Regions from separate parts of the Bacillus nitratireducens genome, predicted to be linked through region 1. Evidence: a T-box and tRNA genes for the amino acid it is inferred to sense, from the RefSeq annotation. Region 1 holds a T-box; the other holds one or more tRNA genes.
The links. A T-box is a leader RNA that pairs with one kind of tRNA and senses whether it is charged. The one in region 1 lies ahead of metG (methionine--tRNA ligase), so its partner is inferred to be a tRNA-Met.
Positions count from the first base shown of each region.

Region 2: it encodes a tRNA-Met, which carries the amino acid that the T-box ahead of metG (methionine--tRNA ligase) is inferred to sense. The anticodon was not compared.

Region 1 is NZ_JAUMJO010000005.1:469,808-478,264, forward strand. Features, by position in the region: gene Q3V31_RS21190 (MarR family winged helix-turn-helix transcriptional regulator) at 1-288, shown strand, start outside; gene Q3V31_RS21195 (pirin family protein) at 340-1,038, shown strand; gene Q3V31_RS21200 (M4 family metallopeptidase) at 1,245-2,894, shown strand; gene Q3V31_RS21205 (metal-sulfur cluster assembly factor) at 2,938-3,255, opposite strand; gene Q3V31_RS21210 (class I SAM-dependent methyltransferase) at 3,729-4,547, opposite strand; T-box leader at 4,663-4,935, shown strand; gene metG (methionine--tRNA ligase) at 4,986-6,620, shown strand; gene Q3V31_RS21220 (EamA family transporter) at 6,664-7,566, opposite strand; gene Q3V31_RS21225 (sensor histidine kinase) at 7,773-8,457, opposite strand, start outside.
Region 2 is NZ_JAUMJO010000015.1:14,071-22,527, reverse strand. Features, by position in the region: gene Q3V31_RS28870 (putative polysaccharide biosynthesis protein) at 1-611, shown strand, start outside; gene yabN (bifunctional methyltransferase/pyrophosphohydrolase YabN) at 624-2,084, shown strand; gene Q3V31_RS28860 (RNA-binding S4 domain-containing protein) at 2,099-2,374, shown strand; gene yabP (sporulation protein YabP) at 2,433-2,741, shown strand; gene yabQ (spore cortex biosynthesis protein YabQ) at 2,738-3,391, shown strand; gene divIC (cell division protein DivIC) at 3,388-3,747, shown strand; gene Q3V31_RS28840 (S1 domain-containing RNA-binding protein) at 3,835-4,323, shown strand; tRNA gene Q3V31_RS28835 (tRNA-Met) at 4,482-4,555, shown strand; tRNA gene Q3V31_RS28830 (tRNA-Glu) at 4,569-4,640, shown strand; gene spoIIE (stage II sporulation protein E) at 4,899-7,370, shown strand; gene tilS (tRNA lysidine(34) synthetase TilS) at 7,575-8,457, shown strand, end outside.

The sequences.
Region 1 (8,457 bases):
GTATTAGTTCAAGTTGGAGGACACGATCGTTTAACGCAGCAAGAACTTGGAAATAAGTTATTTGTTACGAAAGGAAATGTTACTCAACTTTTAAATAAGATGGAGCAACTCGATTGGATTCAGCGTGAACAAGAAGGCACCACGAAATATATTTCATTAACAGAAGAGGGAAAGGTTCTATATGAAGAAATAGTCCCGCCGCAAGAAACATTTCAAGCAGAACAATTTGATAAGTTAAATAGAGAAGAACAAAAACAATTATTAGAATTACTGAAGAAGTTGCAGTGATAAAAATTAAAAATAAATATCTCGATTTCGAGATGATATGAGGTGAAGGATATGTTTAGAAAAGTTGATCATAAAAATATGAGAAGAGCAAATCACGGGTGGTTAAATACACATTTTCATTTTTCTTTTGCAAATTATTATAATCCAAACAATATGAATTTTGGAGCAGTACGTGTTATGAATGATGATTTAATAGCGGCACAAACTGGTTTTGATATGCATCCGCACCGTGATATGGAGATTATCTCTTACGTTATAGATGGTGAATTAACACATGAAGATAGTATGGGGAACCGAGGGACAATTGAGCGTGGGCATGTTCAATATATGAGTGCAGGTACTGGTGTATTTCACAGTGAGCATAACTTAGGAAATGAAACATTGCGTTTATTACAAATTTGGATTTTACCGGACCGTGATGGTCATAAACCGAACTATGGTGAGTTTAAATTTGATTGGAGTAAACGTGAAAATGAGTGGTTCCATATGGTATCTCCTTCTGATGGAGATGCGCCAATTCATATTCACCAAGATGCAAATTTATATTCTTTATCATTAGAGGCTGGTAAAGAAATTCAGTTTCCTGTTCAAGAAGGACGTCAATTATATCTTGTACAAATTGAAGGTAGCAGTGTTGTGAATGGTGAAACACTCGTAACGCGTGATGCAGCGGAGGCTGTAGAAGAAGATATTCGCATTCAAGCGAAAGAAAACTCTCATTACTTAGCGATTGAAATGAAAATGGAATAAAGTGAAATTTTAATCCATGGTGGTTTTAAGTATGTGAATAGCGAGATGAAAAGTTATAGGAAAGAGGATATCGGAAACGATATCCTTTTTTGTGTGAGTTAAATTAACAGAAAAAACTTTCTCAATTTTTGGAAGCAGGTATCAGGGAGGTTATTCAGAATTTTATAAAAGTGTTAAAAACTTTTAGGGGAATGGGGAGTGTTAGATTGAAAAAGCAAGTAATTTCATCAGCATTAGCATTAACTGTTATCGCAAGTGGGTTTGGGGCATTTGGAGCAACTACGACGAAAGCAGAAGAGCAAAAAATCCAGTATCACCAAGAGTTTAAAACGCCAGCTTACATAGGTGAAGAATGGAAAGCGCCGGAAGGACTAGATAAAAAAGAGACAGTCTTTCAATATTTAGAGAGTAAAAAGGATATGTTTAAACTAGCGGGAAATATTGACAAACATTTCAATATCGTTGGTGAAGAAAAAGATGCTGAGTCTGGTACAACACATGTGAAGTTAGTTGAGAAGCATAATAACATTCCTGTGTATGGTTCAGATCAAACGGTTACGCTTGATAAAGAGAATAATGTAAAAGCATTTTTCGGACAAGTTATTCCGAGTTTAGATGATAAAAATATTCCTGCATCTGCAAGTATTAGTGCAGAACAAGCAGAAACGATTGCAAAAGCTAATATTGAGAAAGAAATTGGTAAGGTAAAGAATTATGATGGTGTGAAAAAAGATTTATATGTGTATGAAAAAGATGGTCAATACTATCTTGCATATCTTGTAAAAGCATCGGTTTCAAAACCAGCTCCAGGATATTGGCATTACTTTGTTGATGCAACAAATGGAAATGTTATTGAGAAATATAATGCTGTAGATAACATTACTGGATTTGGTTACGGAGTATTAGGTGCTAGACAATCATTTGAAATTGCTCAAGATACGAAAACAGGAGCGTTCAACTTATTTGATGGTACACGAGGACAAGGTGTCCATACATTTGATGCAGAGAATATGAACGAAGACTGGTTTAATTTATTCTCACAAATTCTTGGATATACAGGAGAAGAAATTGGAAGTAAATCTAAGTTCTTCGAAGATAAAGCGGCAGTTGATGCGCATGTGAATGCAGGAAAAGTATATGATTATTATAAAAAGACATTTAACCGTAACTCTTTCGATGATAAAGGTGCAAAACTTATTTCTGCTGTTCACGTAGGTGAATCTTGGAATAACGCAGCGTGGAACGGTGTACAAATGATGTATGGTGATGGAGATGGTAAGACATTTATTCCATTATCAGCTGGCCTAGACGTTATTGGCCACGAATTAACGCATGCTGTAACTGAACATACAGCAAACCTTGTATATAAAAATGAATCAGGAGCGTTAAATGAATCGTTATCTGATATTATGGGCGTCATGGTTGAGAAGAAGAGCTGGGATTTAGGTGCTGATATTTATACACCTGGTAAACCTGGAGATGCACTTCGTTCTCTAAAGGATCCAGCATCTATTCCAAACCCATTAAAACCAGGTGAAGGTTACCCAGATCACTATAATAAACGTTATACTGGAACAGCTGATAATGGCGGCGTTCATATTAACAGTAGTATTAACAATAAGGCGGCGTATTTAGTGTCTGAGGGCGGCACGCATTACAATGTGAAAGTAACTGGAGTGGGCCGTGAAGCGACAGAAAAAATTTACTATCGTGCTCTTACAAAATATTTAACTGCAAACTCTGACTTTAAAATGATGCGCCAAGCTGCACTTCAATCAGCAGAGGATTTATACGGTAAAAACTCTAAAGCTGTACAAGCTGTAACGAAAGCTTATGATGCTGTAGGAGTAAAATAATAAGAGAAAAAGACCTGACTGGATTGTCAGGTCTTTTCTTTATTTAGTCACGAATACCTAATGCGATTTTCGCCATACGTGACATACGTTCTTTTGTCCAGGGCGGATTCCATACAACGTTTACTTCTATTTCATTTACTTCAGGTACGTTCGTTGATAATACTTTTTTAACGTCTGATACGATTTGGCCAGCCATTGGACAACCGATAGAAGTCATCGTCATTGTAATGACAGCATTATTATTTTCATCTGCTGTAACGTCATAAACTAATCCAAGATTGATAATATCAACACCTAGTTCAGGGTCAATAACAGCTTCTAAGTTGGCATATAACTTTTCTTCAAAGGCTTGTTGTGACATGCGTAGCACCCCCTAAATATTAATGATATCGTTTCTCATTATAACGGATATGCGGGATAAGTGCAGTAAATAACCCCTTAAAGCTGAAAGTTGTAAATGACAAAAGGGGGTTAAAAAAGTAATCCCTCTTTATTTTAAAGGTTATTAATCTATTCAATGAAAATTATAGCGGATAATGGAAAAGGGCAGATGAGTATAAGTGAATGATATATAAATGTATACATTTATATATCAAAAGTTCTTAAATAAAAATAAGAAATCCTATTGTAATTCGAAATAACATCATGTATACTTCTAATTAGTTGATAACGATTATCACTATCAACTGAAACATTACTCTTCGTTATGTTGGTCATACCCCTTTTTGACGACGTAAGTCAGAGACGAATGTTGAAATATCTTGTGTCCTATTCTACAGAATTATGGTAATCTCCAACCTCAACTTATATGCGTAAGCATGCAAAAAAAGGATCCTATCCGTGAAGGGATCCTTTTTTGCATGTTGTCGCAATTAATGTATATAGCCCGGGTATACGTTCTTCAATTCCTTCCGGTGAAGTAGAAGGGAAGACCCACCTTTGATGAGATCCGTGTTCTTCAATTAATTTTTCAATCTTGAAATTTGCTTCTGCCATTGCTGTAATAACTTCTCCTAGTGTCCAGCGCCTAATTTTTGTTCTCGGTACAGCAGCTTTCTGCGATTCCGTAAGGAGGATACTATAAGCTACGTCATCTTCAATAAGTTCTTCATCGAAATAATTTTCATTTGCTCGAAATGATGGATGATCTACTCCTAATAATTTTGTATAAACGGGATGGTAATCACGCAGTATAAATGTCCCATCTTGTTTTAGTAAGTGGGAGATTATATGAAAGAGTGGCTCTAAGTCTAAAAAGTAATGGAGCACGCCAAGTTCCAGTAACACGATATCAAATGACTGAGATAGATTTAGATCTAGTACATCGGAAACGATATACTGAATAGAGACGCCAGCAGCCTCGGCTAGTTCGGTTGCATATTTTTCGTTACTTGCTGAAATATCTACAACTGTTACATCGGCTCCTAAAAGAGCAAGAGCAACTGCTTTGTTACCTTTTGATCCGAGTAAATTAATAATACGCTTTCCTTTTGGAGATTGTATGTAAGGTAAATAGTAGGAGACTTCATGAACAGGATCTTGCATGAGTTTTTTTGCATATTCTGTCGGTGTGCCGTGACGATTCGTCCAAGCTTCATAAGCAGCTGCATTCCAGCTTTTTTCATTAATCGTGCTTAGTTGTTTTTGATTCAATTTTATCACTCCTTTTGTGAACATATAGTTATTCGGTGAATGAGTGGGGTTTCCTGTTCTTTTTTGAATTAAAGTTTGATTTTTCTGTTGTTAAGTCGTAAAATACGTTTTATACATAAAAGCGTTGAAAAGGAAAAGTAGAATGGAACCATTCTTTCCAGAGAGCTTCGGTAGCTGAGAAGAAGCAAGAATATTCATTTGAACAATGGCCTTTGAGCTTCGTTCTGAACTTATCAAATGATAATAGTAGGCGGCGACGAGAGTTGGTACTCGTTATCAAAACCACAGTATACGAGCATGAATTGCTCCGTACTTGTTAAGGTTAGTTATGCGAATGACTGACGAAATAAGGTGGTACCGCGACTGTTTATACAGCCCCGCCCTTATCTTTTTTAAGATAAGGGCGGGGCTTTTTATATTTTAAAGGAGGAATATAAGATGAGTATTTTTATTGGAGGCGCTTGGCCGTATGCAAATGGTTCGTTACACCTTGGACACATTGCTAGTTTGTTACCAGGAGATATTTTAGCACGTTATTATAGGGCGAAAGGTGAGCATGTGTTGTATGTTTCAGGAAGTGATTGTAATGGAACACCGATTACAATTAGAGCAAAACAAGAAGGTGTGACGGTGAAAGAAGTTGCTGATAAGTATCACGAAGAGTTTGAGCGATGTTTTCGTAGCCTTGGTTTTACTTATGATTGCTATACACGTACAGATAGTGAGCACCATCATGAAACTGTTCAAAAAGTCTTTTTGCGTTTATTAGAAGAAGGCTATATTTATAAAAAAGTAGTTGAACAAGCTTATTGCGAAACGTGTACGCAATTTTTACCAGATCGTTATGTAGAAGGCCTTTGTCCACATTGTCATGAGGCAGCAAGAGGAGATCAATGCGATGCTTGTTCTGCCATCTTAGATCCACTCGATTTGTTAGAAAAGAAGTGTAAGTTATGTGGTAGTACGCCATCAGTACAGGAAACAGAGCACTTCTATTTTGCATTGCATAAATTTCAGCAGCAAATTAAAGCGGCTGTAGAAATTGCAAAGCAGAAAGGAACATGGCGCGACAATGCAATTCAATTAACAGAGAGATATTTAAAGGAAGGATTACAAGATAGGGCAGTATCACGTGATTTACCAATTGGGGTACCAATTCCGGTGGAAGGATATGAAGATAAGAAAATTTACGTATGGATTGAAGCGGTGACAGGATATTATTCAGCGAGTAAACACTGGGCTGAAGAAACAGAGAAAGCTGATCAAGAGTTTTGGAATAGAGATGCGAAAACATATTATGTACATGGTAAGGATAATATTCCGTTTCACTCCATCATTTGGCCAGCGGTATTACTTGGAATAGGAGAAGAAGCGATCCCGCGTCATATCGTTTCGAATGAGTATTTAACAGTAGAAAAAAGAAAGTTATCGACAAGTAAAAACTGGGCAGTATGGGTACCTGATATATTGGAACGCTATAATCCAGATTCTATTCGTTACTTTTTAACAGTAAATGCACCAGAAAATCGTGATACTGATTTTTCATGGCGTGAATTCATATACAGTCATAATAGTGAATTGTTAGGTGCATATGGGAACTTTGTGAACCGAACATTAAAGTTTATTGAAAAGTATTATGATGGCATTGTGCCGAAGGGAATTATTAATGTAGAGCTGAAGGAGAAGATAGAAGGATTATATAAAAATGTAGGGGAATTGATTGAGCAAGCAAAATTTAAGGTGGCATTAGAGACAATATTTGATGCAGTACGTTTTGCAAATAAATACTTTGATGAAAAGCAGCCTTGGAAACAAAGAGAAGATGCCCCAGTTTCATGTGAAGAAACGATTTATAATTGTGTTTATCTTATCGCTAATTTTGCAAATCTCCTTGAACCGTTTTTACCATTTTCAAGTGAGAAAGTTAGAAACATATTGTCGATTGTTAAACAAAATTGGGAACCTCAAAATACGTTGCCCAATAGAATTGATAGCGTGCAGCCATTATTTGAACGAATTGATGTAAAACAAATTGAGCATGAGATAGAGAAGTTATATGGAGCGGTAAAGTGAGATATAGAAAAAAGACCTTTCAAGTAAATGAAAGGTCTTTTTTCTATGCACTATGCACACGATTATGTTTTTTTTCTTTCCTAGCAGTAAGTAGTTGTGGTGTGAAAATACCGAGTAATATAAATACAATCCCAATCCACTGCATGAGCGATACAACTTCATGAACAAGTGTAATAGAAGCGATAATTGCTGTTGGTAATTCAGCTGCACCTAATATTGTCCCAAGCCCCGTTCCGACTTTCGGTACACCAATTGAAAAACAAATGACAGGTACAATAACTCCAAACAGTCCAAGGAAGAAAGCATATTTCCATAGGCCTGCTTGTAAAGCGCCGTCCGTTAAAAAGGTAGGCGGGAAAAATAAACATACAATAAGAGTAGCACTCGTTGTCATAAGAAAGCTTTTCGTATAAGGCGGAACATCTGTAGCGACGCGCCCGCTTGCAAATACATAGAATGAGAAAGAGACGGCAGCTAATAGCCCGAAGATAATACCTTTCGTCGAAAAGTTTTGTCCAAGTCCTTCAAATACTCCACCAGCAAACAATGTACCAGTAAACAAAATAATAATAGATATAACTTTTTCACGGCTTGGGAATGTTCGGTTGGCAATTGCTTCGATGACTACACCAATCCAAGTGAACTGAAAGAGTAAAACGACAGCGATAGAGGCTGGCAGTTCTTCTACCGAAATAGCATAGAAAATACCTGTCATACTCATTGTGGTGCCGACTGTTAGTAACGAAAAGAATTGTTTTTTTGATACTTTATGACGTGAAAAGAAAAGGACAAGTAAAAGTAGGCCAATCCATCCGAAGACATATTGTCCTCCTAGTAGTTGGTGTGCTGAAAATCCATCGATGAATCCAAGCTTAAAAATAGTTGAAAGTACGCCGTAGCTACAAGCGCCGAATAAAACTAATAATGAATACTTAAATTTTTCCATGGGAAAACCTCCTTATATAAAGTGAAACTTTAATCAGTGGAGGGTGTTCATCCCTCACTGATTATTAGCCCGCACCAATCGGGATAAATAAAAAACGCCCGTTATCCTAATAAGGACAACGGGCGAACGAAACAGAGTAAGAGACTCTACAAAATTCCGCCACTCATACGAAGTATGAGTTTGGGGTATGAAATTATAGTAGTAGTTTACATTGCTTTTGGAAAGACAATTGAGCATTTTACACCTTGAGGTGTGTTTTGTATTCCATAAGGAAACTGATGTTTATCTAGTATTTGTTTTACAATATATAATCCAAGACCGCTACCTTGTACTAAACCATTGTTTCCAGGATTAGCGCGATAGAAAGGCTCAAATAGATGAGCGAGTTTGTCCTCATCTATTTGTGAACCTGTATTTAAAACCTCTAATGCGTAACCGTTCGGTTTTTCATAAAGCTTTATATATACATACTGATGATCGATTGTATAGTGAATTGCATTTGAAATAATATTAAAAATAGCAGTTTGAATAAATTTAGGATCAGCTAAAATTGTTACATCTTGTTTAATGTTAGATTGAACAGTTAATTGCTTTACAGATATAAAATAATCTACTTTCCTCATAACGTCCTCAATGATGTTAGATAGTGAAATAACTTCTAAATTCGGTTTGAATTGAGGATTTTGCATTTTGGATAATTCTGACATCTTTTCCATTAGTGCGTTAATATCTTGCATCATCTCATAGGATCGTTTTAGATATTTGTCTCTATCTTGGTATGCACCGATTCCGTGAATCATGCCATCTAGTTGTCCCATAACGGCTGCGATAGGTGTTTTTAATTCATGGGATACCATAGACATAAATTCTTTACGAGATTGTTCTAATTGT
Region 2 (8,457 bases), on a different contig from region 1:
TTATTGGATTTGCAGCTGCTATTGGATTAACTTGTATTATTCAACCTACAAATATTATGTTGTTTGAAAATAGTGATGGATCAGATGTGTTATCGATTTTATCTTTATCTATTTTATTTAGTTCATTGTCAATTACAACTGCTTCTATTTTGCAAGGGTTGGGACAAACATTAAAACCAGCAATATTCGTTGTATTTGGAGGTTGTTTGAAGCTAGCTTTAAACTATATATTAATGCCGTATTTTGGTGTAAAGGGAGCTGCAATTGCAACTTTAGTTGCGCTTATTGTAATTGCCTTGCTAAATAGTGTGTTACTTATGCGAGCTGTATCAGATCCGCTTATTGATAAGCGGAATATGTTAGGTGTAGTTATTAGTGGCATTGGTATGGGGTTTGTATTAATAATCTTTATGCGTGTGTTGCGAATGTCTGGATTAGTAATTGATACAGGACATAGAGGAATTGCGACGCTTGAAGCGCTGTTAGGTGTAGCTATCGGCGGATTAGCATATATGTTTTTAATTTTAAAATTACGTGTATTTACAAAAGAAGAATTAGGAACCGTTATGAAACAAGAGAAAAAAGAAGGTTCATTGAAGAAGAGTGGATAGAGGTGACTGGTTGTGAGTGGAATTATTACTATTTTAGGATTAGGTGCTGGTGAGTTAGATCAGTTAACGATGGGTGTATATCGAAAGATAAAAGAAGCGGACCATATGTTTGTTAGAACGAAGGAACACCCAGTTATAGAAGAATTGGAGAAAGAAGGCATAAAATATACAGCTTTTGACGATGTATACGAAGCGCATGATACATTTGAAATCGTATATGAAACAATCGCGAATACGTTGTTAGAACAAGCTAAAGGTACAGAAATTATTTATGCGGTTCCTGGTCATCCGCTTGTAGCAGAAAGAACAGTTCAGCTACTTTTGGAAAAAGGAGAGGTAGCAAATATTGAAGTGCGACTTGAAGGTGGACAAAGTTTCCTTGATCCGATGTTTGCGAGCCTAAAAATTGATCCGATTGAAGGATTTCAATTAATTGATGCTACATCATTTGAAAGAGGGCAATTAGAGTTACGTCAACATTTAATCTTTTGCCAAGTGTATGATGCGTTTGTTGCTTCAGATGTGAAACTACCGTTAATGGAGATGTTGCCAGATGATTACGAAGTGTATATCGTAACAGCTGCAGGAACTTCATTTGAGCAAGTAAAAAAAGTGCCATTATACATGTTAGATCATGAAACAGAATTAAATAATTTAACGAGTGTATATGTACCACCAGTTAAGGAACGTGCATCCTTGTATCAGCAGTTTGATGTGCTTAGAGCAATTATTGCTGATCTTCGTGGACCGAATGGTTGCCCGTGGGATAAAAAGCAAACTCATCAATCTTTAAAGAAATACTTAATTGAAGAAGCATATGAGGTGCTAGAAGCCATTGATGAAGAGGATGATGATCATTTAGTAGAAGAACTGGGTGATATATTATTACAAGTTATGCTTCATGCCCAAATTGGAGAGGATGAAGGTTGGTTCTCTATAGACGATATTATCCGAACTTTATCTGAGAAAATGGTTCGTCGTCACCCACATGTGTTTGGGAATACGGATGTAAATAATGCTGATGAAGTAATTGCGAATTGGGAAGAGATTAAAAAACAAGAAAAGGGATTCGTGAAAGAATCTGTTTTAACGGGTATTCCAAAAAGCTTACCGCAGCTAATGCGTGCTTATGAAATTCAGAAGAAAGCTGGAAAGGTTGGATTTGATTGGGTTGATGTGCAGCCGATGATAGAGAAAGCCTTAGAAGAATGGCAAGAATTCCAGCAAGAAGTTGTAAACATGGATGAGGAAAAGATGCTAGGTGAATTTGGTGATTTATTATTTGCATTTGTTAATATAGCTCGTCATTATAAAATAGATCCAGAAGAAGCGTTGCATTCAACTAATGAGAAATTTACCGGTCGTTTTTTATACATGGAAGCAAAAGTAGCAGAAATGAATAAAGAAATGCAAGATTTATCATTAGAACAGTTAGATGTTTTATGGGAAGAGGCCAAACAAACAGAGCGTTAATAGGGGGACTTGATATGCGTTTAGATAAGTTTTTGAAAGTGTCACGTTTAATTAAAAGAAGAACATTAGCAAAAGAAGTATCTGATCAAGGAAGAATATCCATTAATGGTCAAGTGGCAAAAGCGAGTTCAGATGTAAAGGTAGATGATGAATTAACAATTCGTTTTGGTCAAAAAATAGTAACTGTGAAAGTAAATGAATTGAAAGAAACGACTAAAAAAGAAGATGCAGCGAACATGTATAGTATAGTTCGCGAAGAAAAAGTAAAAGCGGAAGAAGGCTTGTTCTAAAATGGGTCACCCCTTCATACATTACTATTAGCTAGTATAAAGCTATGGGGGGATTTTCGTGAATAATGGTTACTCACCTATGTCTTCTAATCAACAAAATGTTTCTGTAGAGCATGATATTATCATGCGTGGCAGGCGTGTAATCGATATTACCGGTGTAAAGCAAGTGGAGAGTTTTGATAGCGAAGAGTTTTTACTGGAGACTGTAATGGGTTTTTTAACAATTCGTGGTCAAAATTTACAGATGAAGAATTTAGATGTAGAAAAGGGTGTTGTATCGATTAAAGGGAAAATTCATGAGATGCTGTATATTGATGAGAACCAAGGGGAGAAAACTAAAGGTTTCTTTAGTAAGTTGTTTAAATGAGCCTAACAATTCAGTTGTATACAATGCTTTCAATGATTGGAATGGGTGCTTGGATTGGTGCATCTTTAGATACGTATCAACGATTCTTAAAACGCCAAGAGCGTAAACGTTGGCTTGTATTTATACATGATATACTATTTTGGATTGTCCAAGCCTTATTCGTTTTTTATGTATTACTGCTCGTGAATGAAGCTGAATTACGTATATATGTATTTTTGGCATTATTATGCGGTTTTGCGGCATATCAAAGTTTATTGAAAGCATTATACATGAAGATGTTAAATTTTCTCATCCATATTTTTGTGCAAACAATACAATTTTTTGTTCGAATTATACAGCTACTCATGATAAAACCTGTTATTATTATAGCGCAGCTATTTATTGCATTTATATTATTCTTATTTCGTGTACTGCTTTCAATTGGACGTGTGTTATGGAAAATGGCGATTTGGATATTACTTTTCATGTGGAAAGTTTTTTTCTGGCCTGTTCGATTTATTGCTTCACTCATATGGAAACTTCTCCCTAATCGTGTTAAACTTTTTATAACGAAGCATGTAGGGTTCCTGCAATATATAGCAAAGTTGAAGGGACATACCTTCCAATTATGGGAGCGTATAAAAAAGAAGTTAGGGGGACCTCGGAAATGAGGGAACTGAGACAAAGAACAATCGAAAAACAGAGTCCAAATCCTGTTAAAGAACATATAATACAAACGGATGAGAACAGGAAGCGACTTTATCGCCGTTTAGCGGTTTTTCTTGTCTTTGCTTTTACAATTATTGCGAGTATTAGTGTAACGTTTTATCAACAAAACAGTTCCATTAAAGCAAAAGAGGCAAAAGTTAAGGACATGAAAAAAGAACTGGATTCATTAACGAAAAAGGAAAAAAGTCTAAAAGACGAAGTTCAAAAGTTAAATGATGAAGAGTACGTTTTAAAGATTGCTAGAAGGGATTATTTCTTCTCCGGAAAAGGGGAGATAATTTTTCCTGTTTCTAAGTAGAGTATGTCTTATTGACACTATATTTTAGGATTATATATAATAAAGTAAAATTTGACTTTTTAACCACTAAGGAGGAGCATTTTTTTTATGTCAATCGAGGTAGGCAGCAAGTTACAGGGTAAAGTAACAGGTATTACAAATTTTGGCGCTTTTGTGGAGCTGCCAGAAGGCTTAACGGGTCTTGTTCATATTAGTGAAGTTGCTGATAATTATGTGAAAGATATTAACGATCACTTAAAAGTGGGCGACCAAGTAGAAGTAAAAGTTATTAATGTTGAAAAAGATGGAAAGATTGGTCTATCTATTAAAAAAGCGAAAGAACGCGAAAAAACAGAAGGAGATCGTCCACGTGGTGAATACCAACAACGCGGTGGTGATCAACAACGTTCTGGACGTCCACAACGTAATAATCGTTCTTTCAACAGAGATAACCGCGGTGGCGGTAACGACCGAGCTCCAAAAGAAACATTTGAGCAAAAGATGGCACGCTTTTTAAAAGATAGTGAAGATCGTTTAACTTCTTTAAAGCGTAACACAGAATCTAAACGTGGTGGCCGTGGCGCACGTCGCGGATAATAAGTCCGTTTAATTCTTAGCATATAGAGAGGTACCCAGAGTAATTACTCGGGTACTTTTTTATGTGAGAGAATATATTTTAAAAAAGTTTTTGAGATGTGTTGACTTTAAAACATATCTGATGTAAGATACTAATTGTCCGTTAAATACGACGACATGGCGGTGTAGCTCAGCTGGCTAGAGCGTACGGTTCATACCCGTGAGGTCGGGGGTTCGATCCCCTCCGCCGCTATATTTAATTTAACGGCCCGTTGGTCAAGTGGTTAAGACACCGCCCTTTCACGGCGGTAACACGGGTTCGAATCCCGTACGGGTCATCTAAAAAGATCATGCAAATTGCATGATCTTTTTTTGTTAAGTAAATTAAGACATACAACACTTCTACAAAATCACCCTATATTTTCTGAATATTCCATCGACTTTAAATGGATAAATTAAATACTGTGTATATATGTAGACTTATTTCGAATAAAACGTCGAACGATTATAAAAGTGAAAACTGTTGTTTTGACAAAAATCCCAATAATCATCTTTTATAATTACAGTAATTAAACTATGCAGGTGGTGTTAAAAATATGCCTAAAGCAGGAAGGAATACTATGAATACAAGTGCATTGGCGATGAATGAAAGTCAGCTTGGAACAATGAAGTGGACAAGTAAGTTGCGAATGAAATTTGAACAAGTTTTCTTTAGATGGGGATTCATAATTGTTGTTATTGGTTTTCTTTTGGGACGAGCATATATATTAACGAACATCTTACCTTTTGCATTGCCGTTTTTTGCTGCTGTTTATGTTATGAAGCGAGATAAAATGCCGCTCGCATTTTTAGCTCTGATGGGAGGAGCACTTTCAGTTTCGATAGATAATTTATTTTTTACTTTTGCATCTATTTTTACTTTCTTCATTTATAATATCTTCTTTAGTCGATTTACACGTAAAACTGTTGGACTTGTACCATTCCAAGTATTTATCTCCGCATTAACCGCACATTTAGTTGTTGTATATTTTGCACAACAGACCGTCACCATGTATGACTTGCTCGTTAGTACGATCGAAGCAGGACTTAGTTTCGTATTAACGATGATATTTCTGCAAAGTGTTCCACTATTGGTGGAAAGGAAAGGGAAACAACAAGCGTTAGAAACAGAAGAAATTGTTTGTTTAATTATATTGCTAGCATCTGTTTTAACGGGTACAACAGATTGGTTCGTTTATGATGTTTCTATTCAACATATTTTCACTAGATACTTAGTATTAGTATTTGCATTTATTGCTGGCGCGGCTACAGGGTCCACGGTGGGAGTCGTCACTGGATTGATATTAAGTTTAGCGAATGTGTCTAGTTTGTCTCAACTTAGCCTCCTTGCCTTTTCAGGATTGCTTGGGGGATTGTTGAAAGAAGGGAAGCGTATAGGAGTTAGTTTAGGGTTATTAATTGGTACAAGTTTAATTACGTTATATGTAGACAAGCAAACAAGTATTGTAACAACCTTAATTGAATCTGGTGTGGCAATTGTTTTCTTTTTATTAACACCGAAACTTGTTATGGATCGTATTGCTAAATTTATGCCAGGTACACAAGAACACTCACAAGATCAACAACAATATTTACGAAGAATGCGCGATGTTACAGCGAACAAAATCAATCAATTTGCTAATGTATTTGCTGCTTTGTCTAATAGTTTTTCTGTATATGGGTACGTGGAAGAGGAAGATAAAGAAACAGAAGCGGATTTATTTTTAAGTACAATTACTGCAAAAACATGTCAAACGTGCTTTAAGAAGGATCAATGTTGGGTAGTTAATTTTGATAAAACGTACGATTATATGAAACAAATAATGAATGAGACAGAAGAAGGAACGTTGCAGCATAATCGGAAATTAGTTCGTGAATGGGACAAGCATTGTGTGAGAGGGAAGAAAGTAACGGATTTAGTAGCAGGTGAATTAGATCACTTCTATGAGGGACAGAAATTAAGAAAACAAATGAAGGAAAATCGTAGAATTGTAGCCGAGCAATTACTAGGTGTATCAAAAGTAATGGAAGACTTTGCTAAGGAGATACAACGAGAAAGAGAGAACCATCAAGCGCAGGAGGAGCAGATTTTACAAGCATTTCGTGATTTTGGTGTCGAAGTGGAGCATGTTGATATTTATTGTTTAGACAGAGGAAGTATTGATATTGAAATGTTGATTCCAGTTGCATCTAATGAGCATGGAGAATGTGAAAAATTGGTTGCGCCGATGCTCTCGGATATTTTAAAAGAAAATATCGTTGTTAAGCATGAAGAGAAATCCTCTTATCCAAATGGTCACAGTTTAATATCATTTGGCTCAGCGAAGACCTATTCTCTTGATACAGGATTGGCTACGGCTGCAAAAGGTGGTGGATTTGTTTCAGGCGATTCCTACGCGATGATGGATTTAAGTGTTGGAAAATATGCACTTGCGATTAGTGATGGTATGGGAAATGGGCAAAGGGCTCATATGGAGAGTAGGGAAACGGTAAAATTATTACAAAAGATACTTCAATCAGGTATTGATGAGGAAATAGCGATTAAGTCCATCAATTCAATTCTTTCTTTAAGAACGACAGAGGAGATGTATACCACGCTTGACTTGGCTATGGTAGATCTACGGGATGCGAGTGCGAAGTTTTTAAAGGTTGGATCGACGCCGAGTTTTGTTAAACGCGGCAATAATATTTTGAAAATTGAGGCAAGTAATTTGCCGATAGGAATTATTGAAGATGTTGAAGTTGATGTGGTTGGTGAGCAATTAAAAACGGGTGATATTCTTATTATGATGAGTGATGGCATTTTTGAGGGAGCGCAACATGTGGAGAATCATGAGTTATGGATAAAACGTAAAATTAAAGAACTACAAACAGAGGATCCACAAGAAATAGCTGATATTATTATGGAAGAAGTAATTAGGTCTGGTGATGGTTATATAAATGATGATATGACTATTGTTGTGGCGAAAGTAAAGAAAAATATGCCGAAGTGGGCTACGATTCCGATAGTGGGAATGCAGGCGCAATAAAATAATCAAAAAAACCTAGGTATTTACCTAGGTTTTTTTGATTAAAAAGGTAATGTAATTACTTTGTTGAATCTACAGGAGGAATGTAAGATAAAAATGTGAGTTTTGTACATCTTTTTTTTGCACAATGTTTGTAAAAGTTGTACCATTATATACAGGGTAACTAATGTTGCTGTTCTTGTTTAATGAAAGGTGATTGCGAAGTTGAAAGATGCATTTGTTGGAAAAGTAGATGACTTTGTAAAGCAGCATGATGTATTAAAGAAACATTCAACAATTGTTGTAGGGGTTTCTGGCGGTCCTGACTCTTTAGCTCTTCTATATTATTTGTTAGAAAAAAGGGCAGAAAAGCAACTCGAAATTGTAGTAGCACATGTGGATCATATGTTTAGAGGTAATGAATCTCATGAGGACCTACAGTTTGTACAGGGTCTTTGCAAAGAGCTGGGAGTTATTTGTGAGACGATAAGGATTAATGTGTCGCAATATCAACAGCAATATGGAATGAATGCACAAGTTGCTGCTAGAGAATGCAGATATGCATTTTTGGAAACAATAATGAAGAAATATGATGCGAGATATGTAGCTCTTGGTCACCATGGAGATGATCAAGTAGAGACAATTTTAATGCGCCTTGTACGAGGGAGTACTCCGAAAGGATACGCAGGAATTGCAGTGAAGCGTCCTTTTCATAATGGATATTTAATTAGGCCGTTACTTGGAGTAACTAAGGAAGAGATTGTTGATTACTGTAATAAGTTAAAAGTTATTCCACGTATAGATCCGAGTAATAAAAAGGAAGTATATACAAGGAATCGATTACGTAAATATGTCCTTCCTTATTTGAAAGAGGAAAATCCACAAATGCATGAGAAATTCCAAAAATTTAGCGTGCAGATGCAAGAGGATGAGGCTTATTTGCAGGAATTAGCTTTTGAGAAAATGAATAAAGTAATTACAAAAAAAAGCGATAAACAAATTAGCTTATCAATTCCTGCCTTTGAATCCATGTCTATGCCTTTACAAAGGAGAGGGATTCAACTAATATTAAACTATCTTTATGAATATAAGATTCCATCTTCGCTTT